2 regions of the Colwellia sp. PAMC 21821 genome follow, and region 2 is predicted to be linked to the other one. Evidence: predicted binding sites of a transcription regulator. Region 2 holds the regulator's gene; the other holds the start of a gene.
What was found. Region 2 encodes FliA, which starts transcription of late flagellar genes. Its sites were predicted from a motif close to CTAAAGNTNNNNNNNNNNNNGCCGATA; they were not measured.

Region 1 (6,322 bases), 1.6 Mb from region 2:
TACCTGCGGGTGCTGTCGCTGTGATGAACCCAGCAAATCACAAAGAGATTATTGGCTTTCATCATCACCATAGTAAAGATGACATGCTCGCGATGATAGAGACGGCGCAAACCGCCTTTACTTCATGGTCACAAACGCCAGTAGCTGAGCGCGCCGCGTTGTTGTGTCGTGTTGCTGATATTCTTGAACGTCATACTGACGAGCTAATCGCTTTATGTATTAAAGAAGCCGGTAAAATTGCCCAAGACGGTATTGATGAAGTGCGTGAAGCGGTTGATTTTTGTCGTTACTACGCCGAGCAAGCACTTGAAATTGCGGCCGACGAACGCGTAGAAGCGCGTGGTGTTGTGCTGTGTATCAGCCCATGGAACTTCCCTTTAGCGATATTCTTAGGTCAAGTTGCCGCGGCTATTGCCACCGGTAATACCGTATTGGCTAAACCTGCTGAGCAAACCAGCTTAATTGCGCTGCGCACCATTGAATTAATGAAATATGTCGGCTTACCAGAGGGCGTAGTACAAGCGGTGATTGCTCGTGGTAGCGAAGTCGGTAGCGTTATTATTCCTGATGCGCGCATTCAAACTGTGATGTTTACGGGTTCGACTGAAACGGGCACCATTATTTCGCAAACTTTAGCAGACAGAGGTGGCGACCAAGTACCTCTTATTGCTGAAACGGGCGGCCAAAACTGTATGATAGTGGATTCGACCGCCTTGCCTGAGCAAGTGGTTGATGATGTGATTTCTTCAGGCTTTCAATCGGCCGGTCAACGCTGCTCTGCGCTTCGTGTTTTATTCTTACAAGAAGATATCGCGGATGATGTGATTACTATGCTCAAAGGCGCTTTAGCTGAGTTACATGTCGGTAACCCAGAATACTTAAGCACAGATATCGGTCCGGTAATTGACCAAAAAGCACTTTCTGCTCTTAATGCTCACAGTGATTACATGAAAGACCATGGCAAGTTGTTGTACCAATGCCCTATTGGCGATGAAATTACCAACAACATTGCTGCAAACGAACATTTCTTTTTTGCGCCACGTCTTTATGAAATTGACGACATTAGTGTATTAAAGAAAGAGGTTTTTGGTCCATGTGTGCATGTTGTTCGCTTTAAAGGCAATGACATAGAGTCTGTTGTTGATAAAATTAATGGCACAGGTTTTGGCTTAACTATGGGTATTCATACGCGTATTGAACACCGTGCGTTCGAGCTCGCTAAATTGTCTCGTGCAGGTAACGTATATATTAACCGCAACATGATTGGTGCCATTGTTGGCGTGCAACCTTTTGGTGGTCGAGGCCTTTCAGGTACTGGGCCAAAAGCCGGTGGGCCAAATTATTTATCCCGTTTAGTGATAGAAAAAGCCACACCAGATGCTGAGCAATTTAACTTATTGCCTTCACAAGTAGAAGCGCTAGACGGTGATGCAAAATCAGATGCAGAATCAGTATTGTTTATGGATAAAGCCAATGCGGCTGAAAAAGCATGGCGTTTAACCGAACTTAACAACCGTATTTCTTGTGTGCGTCAACTGTTAGCAAAAATTGCCCATGTTGATATTGTTGAAGATTTAGCCGACGATTTAAACCGCACCTTAAAATCAGCGCGTGCACAATTAATCGATATTGAAAAACGCATGAAGAAGCCAACATTCTTACCTGGGCCAACGGGTGAGTCTAATATTTTGTATTTGGAAAACCGCGGCAATATTATCTGTTTTGCGGATAAAAATGTGAGCTTTCACTTCTGGGTACTTTCTATTGTAACGGCTTTAGCGACGGGTAATACCGTGATAAGTGTTGTATCAGACTTGTACTATGATGAAGCCATCGCCTTTAGAGATAAGTTTCTTTCAACCGGCGCCGATGCAGGGGTATTTCAAGTGGCCCGCTTACGTCACTTATCAACCATGTTATCGCACCCTGCATTAGCGGGTGTGGTTGTTGATAGTAACTGTGATCGTAAACATTATATCAGTGAAAAATTAGCGGAACGTCAAGGTGCAATATTACCAGTGATCAGTTCTGAATATTTTGATAATTTGATCCAACGTTTATTAACTGAAAAAACTGTCAGTATTGATACAACCGCTTCAGGTGGTAACACGTCATTAATGACTTTAGTTGAAGAAGATTAACGTTTAATTAATCAAATTAGTGGTATTAGATAAAAAACGGGCATCAATAGGTGCCCGTTTTTATTTGCTAAAATTAAATAATTAATCGAAAGAATATTTTATAATTGTTCAGATAGCTAACTTCGACATTAGCGATTTTTATATTGCGTAGGACAGTAACCTCTTGTTACCTCGTCACTTCGAAGCTTTATATGCTTGGTTATCCGCCCACTCACTCTTGCCCGCCATAACTTAAAACTTTTTGGTTTTAAATGGTGGCGCATAAATTTAATAACTTCATTTTCTTGCATAGAGAACTGATGCGCTATAGCTTCAAATGGCGTTCGGTCTTCCCAAGCCATTTCTATAATTCTTGATTCATCATCTGGAGACATTGACATAAAAACCACCTTAAAATTAATACCTAATTAATATCTAATTAACGTGGTGGTAATACGGCTACTCAACAAAAAAAGACCAGTTTCCTTCAATATAAATATTAGAAATTTTATTACAGTTAAATACCGACATTGTCGTGTAATGTCGTGCAATGTCGTGACAATGTCGTATGCTTTTGCTGATAAACCTGTCATAAAGGAACAAAACAATAGGATAAAACGATGAATATTAAACAACGTCGATTGGAAAACGGATGGTCACAGGAAGAGCTTGCCCGCCATTCAGGTTTAAGTACTCGTACTATCCAGAGAATTGAAGGTGGGCAGCGAGCAGGGACTGAATCACTAAAATGTCTTGCCGCTGTATTTGAAAGCTCAATTGACGATTTAAAGCAGGAGCAGGACAGGATCGAACAAAAGCCTACTGTACAGTCTAAGCCTTCCAAAATTAACGAAACCGAGCGAGAGGCCATTAAATTTGCTCAATCAATATTTAGTAAGCCGAAGAAAGGCCAACCTGATCCGCTTTGGCGCATTGAGCGAGAGGCTATTGATTATACAAAGCGCCTGTTAAGTAAGTTTAAACATAGCTAGGTTAATACCAACTCCCCCTTGCTCTACTCTCATATTTATAACATTTATGGCTCGAGTTGTTCTGCTTTTTTAGCACTTAACGCGTCGACAAATGCCTGTAATCCCGATTGCACTAACGCATAGGTTTTATCAATATTGTCGCTAACATCCCCCTCTAATACTTTTAATCCACCAAGAATATCTTTCGCTTCACTAAAACCTAGATCGATGCCGCTACTGATAATATCAACAAAAGCTGTCAATGATTCTTCTTCACTCATTTCAGAGTTTTGTACTCGATAAGAAGCTAAAAACTGAGTGCTAAAAGAGACAATTCGCTCTGCTGTTGCTTCTGGGCTAAAATCAACTCCCGACTCATAGGCTTCTTCAACATTGTTTTCAACCCCTGATGCTTTAAGTGCTTCGTTTATTCCTTGTAACGCCGTTTTTAATACCAATGACAGCGGTTGATCCCCAACAGTTGTATTGTACTTCAGTGAAGATTCTATAATTGCCGCATTAAGCTGTTTTTTGCTACTCACAAAAATAGAGTCTTGCGGTTGGTCAATTTTTTTATCATGCGCAAGTTCAGATACTTGTTGCCCCACTGGTTTGTTATCTGTTTTGTCCAGTGCCTTTGTTAAAGTTCGAACATCTTGACTATAGGTAGCATCGTTTTTAATTGGAGCGCTCATAAAATTACCTCAGTTTATCAAAGCATATATAAAAGTATCGGCAACATTGAGTATAACTTAAGTATCGATCTGTATATATTTTAGACACAAAACGATTTTGGACAACAAAGGGGACTTGACTCGACTTGAACTATGAGCTGCGTAATACCAAATGTAATAAGTTATTGACCCATTTTAAGCGAGGATAAATTGTTCAAGAATACATGTTTATTGTTCCAGACTAAACATAAGTACCTGCATATATGGACCCACTCCGTTTGCAAGACATTTAATCGTTATGTAAGAGAAAATCATTGCTCTCATATATCCGGCCTGTTTATGAAGGATTTTTACCTTCTAGCCCCGATGGTTGTTTGCGCTCACACTCCTCATCATCCCTCCGGCTTTTTTATTAGCCAATGCAGGTACCAGGTTTTGTGCAAGCCAGTCTGACTATCTTACCATCCGATTAATTTATCTTTTGCAACTGAAGTAAAAGGGTTTTACTGTTATCTCATCACTGAAACCAATCTAACTTGCTTCAGTTTTGAGCTTTATTATATAGCCGGGCGATAACTTTCCCCCTTCGCCATTATTACCCAAGCCATTCTTGCTATTTTATTCGCCACAGCAACGCATGCTTTGTTGTGTCCTCGTCGGGATTTTAACGCTTGTGCCCACAAACTAAATCGGTCAGTTTTGTTTTCACTGTGCCTTAATACTGCCCGGGCCCCGTGGATGTATAGTGTTCTTAAATAACTATTACCGCGTTTACTTATACCGAGTAAGGTGGCCTTTCCACCCGTTGAATGCTGCCCAGGAACAAGCCCAAGCCATGCCGAAAAATGTCGACCATTTACAAAGTCTTTTCCATCTCCTGCAGCTGCATAAGTAGCGCTAGCTGTGATTGCTCCAATACCTAATATTTCATCTAAGCGAACACATATTTCATTTTCTTTATTCATCGTGTTTAAGCGAACTTCACACGCTTTAAACTTCACTTCTGTGACTTGAAATTCAAGCCATAACTCATTAAATATCTCCCGACTTAAATACGTTAACTCATTTGTCGCATCCTCTAAAATATCCGGCAGTTCATTGCGAATTGCAGAAATACCTTTATTGATGACAATGCCATATTCTCCTAACAAGCCTCGTATCTGACTTGCTAATGCTTTACGTTCTTTCTTTATGCGTTCACGTTGTCGATGGAAGTTTTGAATATCTTGTTGTTCTATCGATTTAATTGGCACAAACCTCATGGTCGGGCGTTGCGCTGCCTCTGCAATACCTTCGGCATCGTTATAATCATTTTTATTGCCTTTAACGAAGGGTTTTACATATTGAGGCGCAATAAGTTTTACTTGGTGCCCCAATTCAATAAATTTTCTAGCCCAGTAGTTCGCACTGCCACAAGCTTCCATTACAATTAGGCAAGGCTCTAATGTTGCCATGAAACTCAACACTTGTTTTCTTCTTAATTGTTTCTTTTTTACAAATCGCCCATTTTTATTCACAGCAAACATGTGAAAAATTGATTTTGCAATATCTAAACCGATTGTAGTAATCTTCATGTTGATCCACTCCGCTTTTATAAATGATTGTTGTCACTTTCATTTTGGCCCTAAAGAGGCCTGAAATAAAGTTGGAGTGGGTCCATACCATTATCCCTGCAGGCAAGGCGTTTGATTGATTAGGGCATGGATGCCCGTAAGTAGAACAATGCAGGAGCAATTGTCGAGTAATAGCGGGCGTGTGGGATTGAAAACAACGCAGTTATTGACGATTTAAACCGCCTTAAAATGATCGATTATTTATTTCAATTGGTATAATAGACTTCTAGTAAGTTTAATATATATTGTGCTCATTTTCTCTAAGTGTAGTACGAGTGAATAATGATATTAATAACGAGGGTGGTGAAGAATGGCGGTTTTATTTCAGCAAATCAAATGAACTAGTAAACTTTAAAAAAAAGCTGCTGAATACATTCAGCAGCCTTTATATTAGTAAGAAGACCGAACAATGGTTATTGAAATATCATTTCACTGAACGGTATTAAGCTTAAGTACTGTTCTGACTAGTTTATAAGCATAAATTTTCTAATGTTGTCGACCACGCTTGCCTTTACCTCTAGTCTCACAGGTTGTAGCAGCATAGGCCATTGCTACAGTACCACCCGCATTGATATGAACTTCATTCACTTTGACATTGTCATGTTTTTTATGACAACGATCTATTTCGCCTTGGAAGTTCAATGTAGCGGTACCACCTGTAGAACTTACGACTTTAAGGTCTACGCCAGGTACTGGTGCTGTTCCAGCGCCATTATCAAAATATGACGCACCAACAGTGCCGTCATCGTTTTCTATGCCAACAGTTAAATTTACTGGAAGAAGGGGCAGATCGGCATAAACAAACCAAATATTTGACGTCCCCGTTTCTACCCAAACTTGAAAAGTAGAAGTCATAGGATTTCCGAAAAACGGGACATTTTCCCATTCATAAACAGTGAACTGTTGTGGTCCTGCATCAAGCACAGCTACGTACCAATTACCGC
Region 2 (6,322 bases):
TTAATGAATGAAGGCGTGGCCGTTCGAGATATGCGCAGCATTATTCAAACATTAGTTGAGTATGGACCTAAGAGCCAAGACCCTGAAGTTCTTACGGCTGCTGTGCGCATAACCCTACGAAAATTCATTGTTCAAGAGTTAGTTGGGCCGACCGTTGAAGTACCTGTCATAACTTTGTCACCAGAGTTGGAACAAATGTTGCACCAGTCTATGCAAATGGCTGGAGACGATGGCGCAGGTATCGAACCAGGTTTAGCAGAACGGTTACAAAAATCTTTGACAGATGGTGCACAACAGCAAGAAATGGCTGGCGATACACCTATTTTATTAACGTCAGGTATTTTACGTTCAGTACTCGCTAAATTTGTAAAATATACCATCCCGGGATTACGTGTTATTTCTTATCAAGAAATTCCGGATGACAAACAAATTAAAATTGTTAGTGCTATCGGCCAGTAAACAGATATTTCAACGTAGTTGTACTGAATTATAAGGGTTGGCGATGAAAATTAGACGTTATGTAGCAAAAGATATGAGAAGCGCACTCGCTCAAATTAAAGATGAATTGGGTGTAGACGCGGTAATTATGTCTAATAAAAAGATTGCTGAAGGTGTCGAATTAATGGCGGCGGTTGATTATAACCAAAGTATAAAGCCTGCCAAGGCACCTGCTCAGCATAACCATGAGCTAAGCGCTGTGGAAAGTGCACAGCCAGCTAACCCTGCCGATATAGCCGAAGATACCGTGGCCATTAGCAGTGCACCTAAGCCAGTTGAACAGGCTGCAAACGTACCCGCAGACAGTTTAGCCGCCTTACTTAGCCGACAAGTACAACAAAATGGCTATGATAAAGCACCCGCAACACGCGCATTTAATAGCCAAATAGAAAACTCATCGACAAAAGTTACCCCGCAAGCTAATGCTAAGCAGAGTGGTGTTCCACAAGATATTGAGCAACAATTTAAAAACTTTACGACGCGTTTAGAACAGACTACGGAAATGGAAACGCCTGACAGCGCTGTTAATCAGCAAACTAGTAGCGCTCAAAATGAATCAAATAATACAAACTTCCATGACGCGATTGACCAATCAATGGCAGCATCTGAGAAAATGAGTTCTCATGGCGAACGTCAAATAAATAGCAGTGAATTTGACCGCATGCAAAAAGAAATGTCTTCAATTCGTCAGCTGTTAGAGCATCAAATGTCGGGTTTAATGTGGCAAGATATGGCACAGAAAGATCCAATGCGCGCAGTATTAGTTAATAAATTAATGGCCATGGGTCTTAATGAACAAATTGCCGATCAAATTGCTGGTTACGTTCCAGCCAATACGCATGAACAAGATGCATGGCAGCAAGCAAAACACATAATCGCGCAACAATTAAACACCACTAACAATGACATTATTCAACGTGGTGGTGTTGTGTCTCTAGTTGGCCCAACAGGTGTTGGTAAAACCACAACTATTGCGAAACTAGCCGCCCGATTTTCACAAGTTCACGGTGCTGACCAAGTAGTCTTAATTTCGACTGATAGTTATCGTATTGCTGGCTTTGAGCAACTTGCCACTTACGGCCGCATTATTGGTTGCCAAGTTAAGCTGGCTAACGACGGTAATGAGTTAGATAGCCTATTACAACAGTTTGCCCAAAAGAAATTAATCTTAATAGACACGGCTGGTATGGGGCAAAGAGATATGCGCCTAACTGAGCATTTGACTACCTTAATTTCGAATGCACGTGTTAGAATTCGTAATTACTTAGTGTTAGCAGCCAATACGCAACAGCGTGTAATGCAAGAAAATGTTGAACGTTTTAAGCGCATTCCATTGGCGGGCTGTATTTATACGAAATTAGATGAAAGCCTAAGTGTTGGTGAAATTATAACCACATCACTGCAAAATGGTTTAGCTATTGGCTATCTTACTGATGGGCAAAGGGTTCCAGAAGATATTAAGGTTGCAAATGCTGAGAAATTGGTTACGCTTGCAGATAGAATGGCAATTAAGTCTCAAGGCTCAGGAACTGTTTCCTGGCGGACACCCGCATCAGCCGTAGCAGTATAGTCGCCTTACAATAGGCAGAGCACTTATACCATTGAATATATATTTCATTTGGTATTATATAGAGAAGTTACTTAGATGATAGATCAAGCGAGCGGCTTAAGAAAAATGCAAGATCCCCAACTTATAAAAGTCATAGCAGTTTCTGGCGGTAAAGGTGGCGTTGGTAAAACCAATGTCTCGTTAAATACTGCAATTTCCTTAGCTAAATTAGGTAAGAGCGTTTTAGTGCTTGATGCCGACTTAGGTTTAGCGAATGTTGATGTCATGCTAGGTTTGCGCGTACAACGTAACTTGTCTCATGTTTTATCCGGCGAGTGTGAACTTGATGATATTATTATCCAAGGTCCTGCTGGCATTAATATTATTCCGGCCACGTCGGGCACGCAATCAATGGTAGATTTAACCCCAGCGGAGCATGCTGGGCTTATTCGTGCTTTTAGTGATATGCAAACTAAATTTGATATTCTCATTGTTGATACTGCCGCTGGTATCTCGGATATGGTGTTAAGTTTTTGCCGAGCATCACAAGATGTTTTATTGGTTGTATGCGACGAACCTACCTCAATTACCGACTGTTATGCCTTAATGAAACTGCTCAGCAGAGATCACGGCCTATTCAAGTTTAAAGTTGTGGCAAATATGGTGCGCAGCCCGAAAGAGGGCCAAAACTTATTTGCTAAACTCTCTAAAGTTACCGATAGATTTTTAGATGTTACCTTAGAGCTTGTCGCGGTTGTCCCTTATGATGAAAATATTCGTAAATCGGTTAGAAAACAACAAGCAATTGTAGAAGCATATCCAGACTCACCAGCCTCAATAGGCTTTCAAGCACTCGCCAAGAATATTATTAGCTGGCCAATGCCGAAGCAAGCGTCAGGGCATTTAGAATTCTTTATTGAGCAATTGCTAGAACATTAACCCACAAATAAGTGAGCTATAGTGGTAAAAGTACATACTTATAGTGTTGATAAATCGGCTTTGCTGGAGCAACACACGGTGCTTGTGAAACGTATTGCTTATCATTTGCTTGCCCGATTACCTGCCAGCGTTATTGTTGATGATCTTATTCAATCCGGCATGATAGGTTTACTTGAAGCGTCCAATAATTTTGATAACAGCAAAGGTGCAAGTTTTGAAACTTTTGCTGGTATTCGTATTCGTGGCGCTATGCTTGATGAAATTCGTCGAGGCGACTGGGTTCCCCGCTCAGTGCATAAAAATAGTCGCATGGTCAGCGAAGCCATAAAACACTTAGAAGCTGAACACGGACGCGATGTCAGCGATGTTGAAGTGGCAGAAAAACTTGAAATCACCATAAATGAATATCATCAGATCCTTAATGAAGTCAGTTCAGGAAAAATACTCGGCATTGATGACCTAGGTGTCAGTGAAGATGTTATTGAAGTCGCGCACAGTCATCATCAAGATGAACCTTATGCTAATATTGAACATAGTTTCTTTAAAAAATCACTGGCAGAATGTATTTCTTCTTTACCAGAGCGAGAAGCTTTAGTACTGTCATTATATTACGATGAAGAGCTTAACCTTAGAGAAATAGGCCAAGTACTTGATGTCAGCGAATCTCGGGTAAGCCAAATACACAGTCAGGCAATGCATCGATTAAAAGCTCGTATGCAATCTTGGCAAAGTTAAGTAGAATAATAATATAGTAGAATTTAAATGTTCTCACCGGAGGGTGCCTTGGATAAAAATATGAAAGTGCTTGTTGTTGACGATTTTTCAACAATGAGACGTATAATCAAAAACTTATTACGTGACTTAGGCTTTACCAATATCTCAGAAGCAGATGATGGTAATACGGCATTGCCGATGCTTAAAGAGGGTAACTTTGATTTTGTTGTTACTGATTGGAATATGCCGGGTATGCAAGGTATTGATTTACTTAAAGCGATTAGAGCTGATAGTAATTTATCTCATATTCCGGTTTTAATGGTAACGGCAGAAGCTAAGAAAGAACAAATTATCATGGCGGCACAAGCTGGCGTTAATGGCTATATCGTAAAACCATTTACCGCTGCTACATTAAACACCAAGCTTGATAAAATTTTCGAACGACTTGGTTAGTCATCAATTTTTGTTTCGCAAGGCCGTCATATGAGTACTAATACCAGTGTCCATGTTTCATTAGAGCAAGCTAAACTGTTGGTCGAATATCTTGAAAACGATCAACAAGATAAAGCCGATGAGTTAATCGCTGAAATTCAAACCCCGATTAATTCTGAGCTGTTTGCTGAAATAGGTAAGTTAACCCGTCAATTACATGACTCTTTGAATAATTTTCAAATTGATTCACGTTTGAGTGACTTAGCTACTGAAGAAATACCAGACGCTAAAGAAAGACTGAATTTTGTTATCAAAAGTACGGAAGAAGCCGCTAATAAAACCATGGATGCCGTTGAAGCTATTTTTCCGGTGGTTAATGGTATTCAACAGAAAATCAGTACGGTTAATCCACTGTGGCAAAAATTAATGCAAAACGAACTCGATGTCAGTGAGTTTAAGTCATTATGTCGAGATATCGATGTGCTACTGAAAACAACAGAAAAAGATACCGACAAAATTAATCGCTTGATGACCGATGTTTTAATGGCACAAGACTTTCAAGATCTTACAGGACAAGTTATTCGCAAAGTTATCGACTTAGTGCGCGAAGTTGAAGACAGCTTGATCAGTATGCTGACCGCCTTTGGTCTTTCTTCAGAGCAGAGCCCATTGAATAAACTGCCCACCGTCGGTGATAACTTAGTCGAGGGTCCGATTATTAATAGTAAAAATCGTAATGATGTTGTGGCAAATCAAGACGACGTTGATGATTTATTATCAAGCTTAGGTTTTTAATAGGAGTTCTTAAATGTCATTTGAACAAGATGAAGAAATTCTTCAGGATTTTTTAATCGAAGCTGGAGAAATACTTGAGTCCTTGTCTGAGCAATTAGTTGAGCTTGAAAATGACCCGAATAATGCCGAATTACTCAATGCTATTTTTAGAGGGTTTCATACCGTAAAAGGGGGCGCTGGCTTTTTATCACTTACTGAATTAGTCGATGCTTGCCACGGCGCAGAAAATGTTTTCGATACCTTAAGAAATCAGCAGAGATCAGTTACCCCATCGTTAATGGATGTCATTCTCCAATCACTTGACACAATTAACGAAATGTTTACGCAAGTGCAAAATAAAGAGCCACTGACAAGCGCCGAACCTAGTTTGTTAGCCGAGTTACACCGTTTATCTCAGCCTGAAGGTCAAGAAACTCCTGTGCTTGCAGCGCCTATTGCAACGCCTGAGGCTAATGCGCCGGAAGCTATTGGCAGTTCAAGCGATGAAATGTCAGATGATGAATTTGAACGCTTATTAGATGAGCTTCATGGCGGTGGTGCTCCAACGCCTAGTGCTCCTGTTTCCCCGCAGTCAAGCTCTTCATCCAATAATGATATATCAGACGATGAATTTGAATCATTACTTGATGAACTTCATGGCCAAGGTGCTTTTTCTGCTGCAGTTAGCACAACGCATGAGCAGTCGGCAAGCTCATCGTCACCCGATGAAATTAATGATGATGATTTTGAGGCATTATTAGATGAACTTCACGGTAAAGGTAAAAGCCCTCAAGCGCAAACGCCTCAAGATCAGACTCCTGCACCTGAAAAGCCCGCAGCGAAAGTTGTACCGGTTGCTAAAGCGGCAAGTGCACCTGCAGCAAAAGCACCAGAAGTTAAGGCGGCAGTGAAACAAGCACCGGTAGGCGACAAAAAACCGGCACCTGCAAAGTCTGCTCAAGGTGAAACAACCGTTAGGGTTGATACCAAACGCTTAGATCAAATTATGAACATGGTGGGTGAGTTAGTTTTAGTGCGTAATCGCCTAACTAGTTTAGGCGTGACTAAAGAAGATGAAGAATTAACTAAGGCGGTGTCAAACCTCGATGCTGTAACCACTGACTTACAAGGCGCGGTAATGAAAACGCGTATGCAGCCGATAAAGAAAGTATTCGGTCGTTTTCCTCGTGTAGTACGAGATTTAGCGCGCAGTCTTAATAAAGAAATAAAACTTATTCTAGAAGGTGAAGAAACCGATTTAGATAAAAACTTAGTTGAAGCTTTAGCTGATCCTTTAGTACATCTTGTGCGTAACTCGGTTGATCACGGTATTGAAGACCCTGATAAACGCGCAGCCGCTGGCAAGCCACGAGAAGGTATTGTTGTTTTATCAGCATCGCAAGAAGGCGATCATAT

Region 1: a site for FliA is predicted at 3,822-3,848, ahead of A3Q33_RS11490 (DUF5610 domain-containing protein). Genes of this name have one in related genera too.

Annotation. Positions count from the first base shown of each region.
Region 1 is NZ_CP014943.1:2,685,192-2,691,513, reverse strand. It holds gene putA (bifunctional proline dehydrogenase/L-glutamate gamma-semialdehyde dehydrogenase PutA) at 1-2,141, shown strand, start outside; gene A3Q33_RS11500 (TIGR03643 family protein) at 2,270-2,515, opposite strand; gene A3Q33_RS11495 (helix-turn-helix domain-containing protein) at 2,741-3,112, shown strand; gene A3Q33_RS11490 (DUF5610 domain-containing protein) at 3,157-3,786, opposite strand; gene A3Q33_RS11485 (IS110 family RNA-guided transposase) at 4,323-5,339, opposite strand; gene A3Q33_RS11480 (S8 family serine peptidase) at 5,865-6,322, opposite strand, start outside.
Region 2 is NZ_CP014943.1:1,061,952-1,068,273, reverse strand. It holds gene flhA (flagellar biosynthesis protein FlhA) at 1-459, shown strand, start outside; gene flhF (flagellar biosynthesis GTPase FlhF) at 503-2,068, shown strand; gene A3Q33_RS04435 (MinD/ParA family protein) at 2,144-2,986, shown strand; gene A3Q33_RS04430 (RNA polymerase sigma factor FliA) at 3,008-3,721, shown strand; gene cheY (chemotaxis response regulator CheY) at 3,770-4,153, shown strand; gene A3Q33_RS04420 (protein phosphatase CheZ) at 4,184-4,927, shown strand; gene A3Q33_RS04415 (chemotaxis protein CheA) at 4,941-6,322, shown strand, end outside.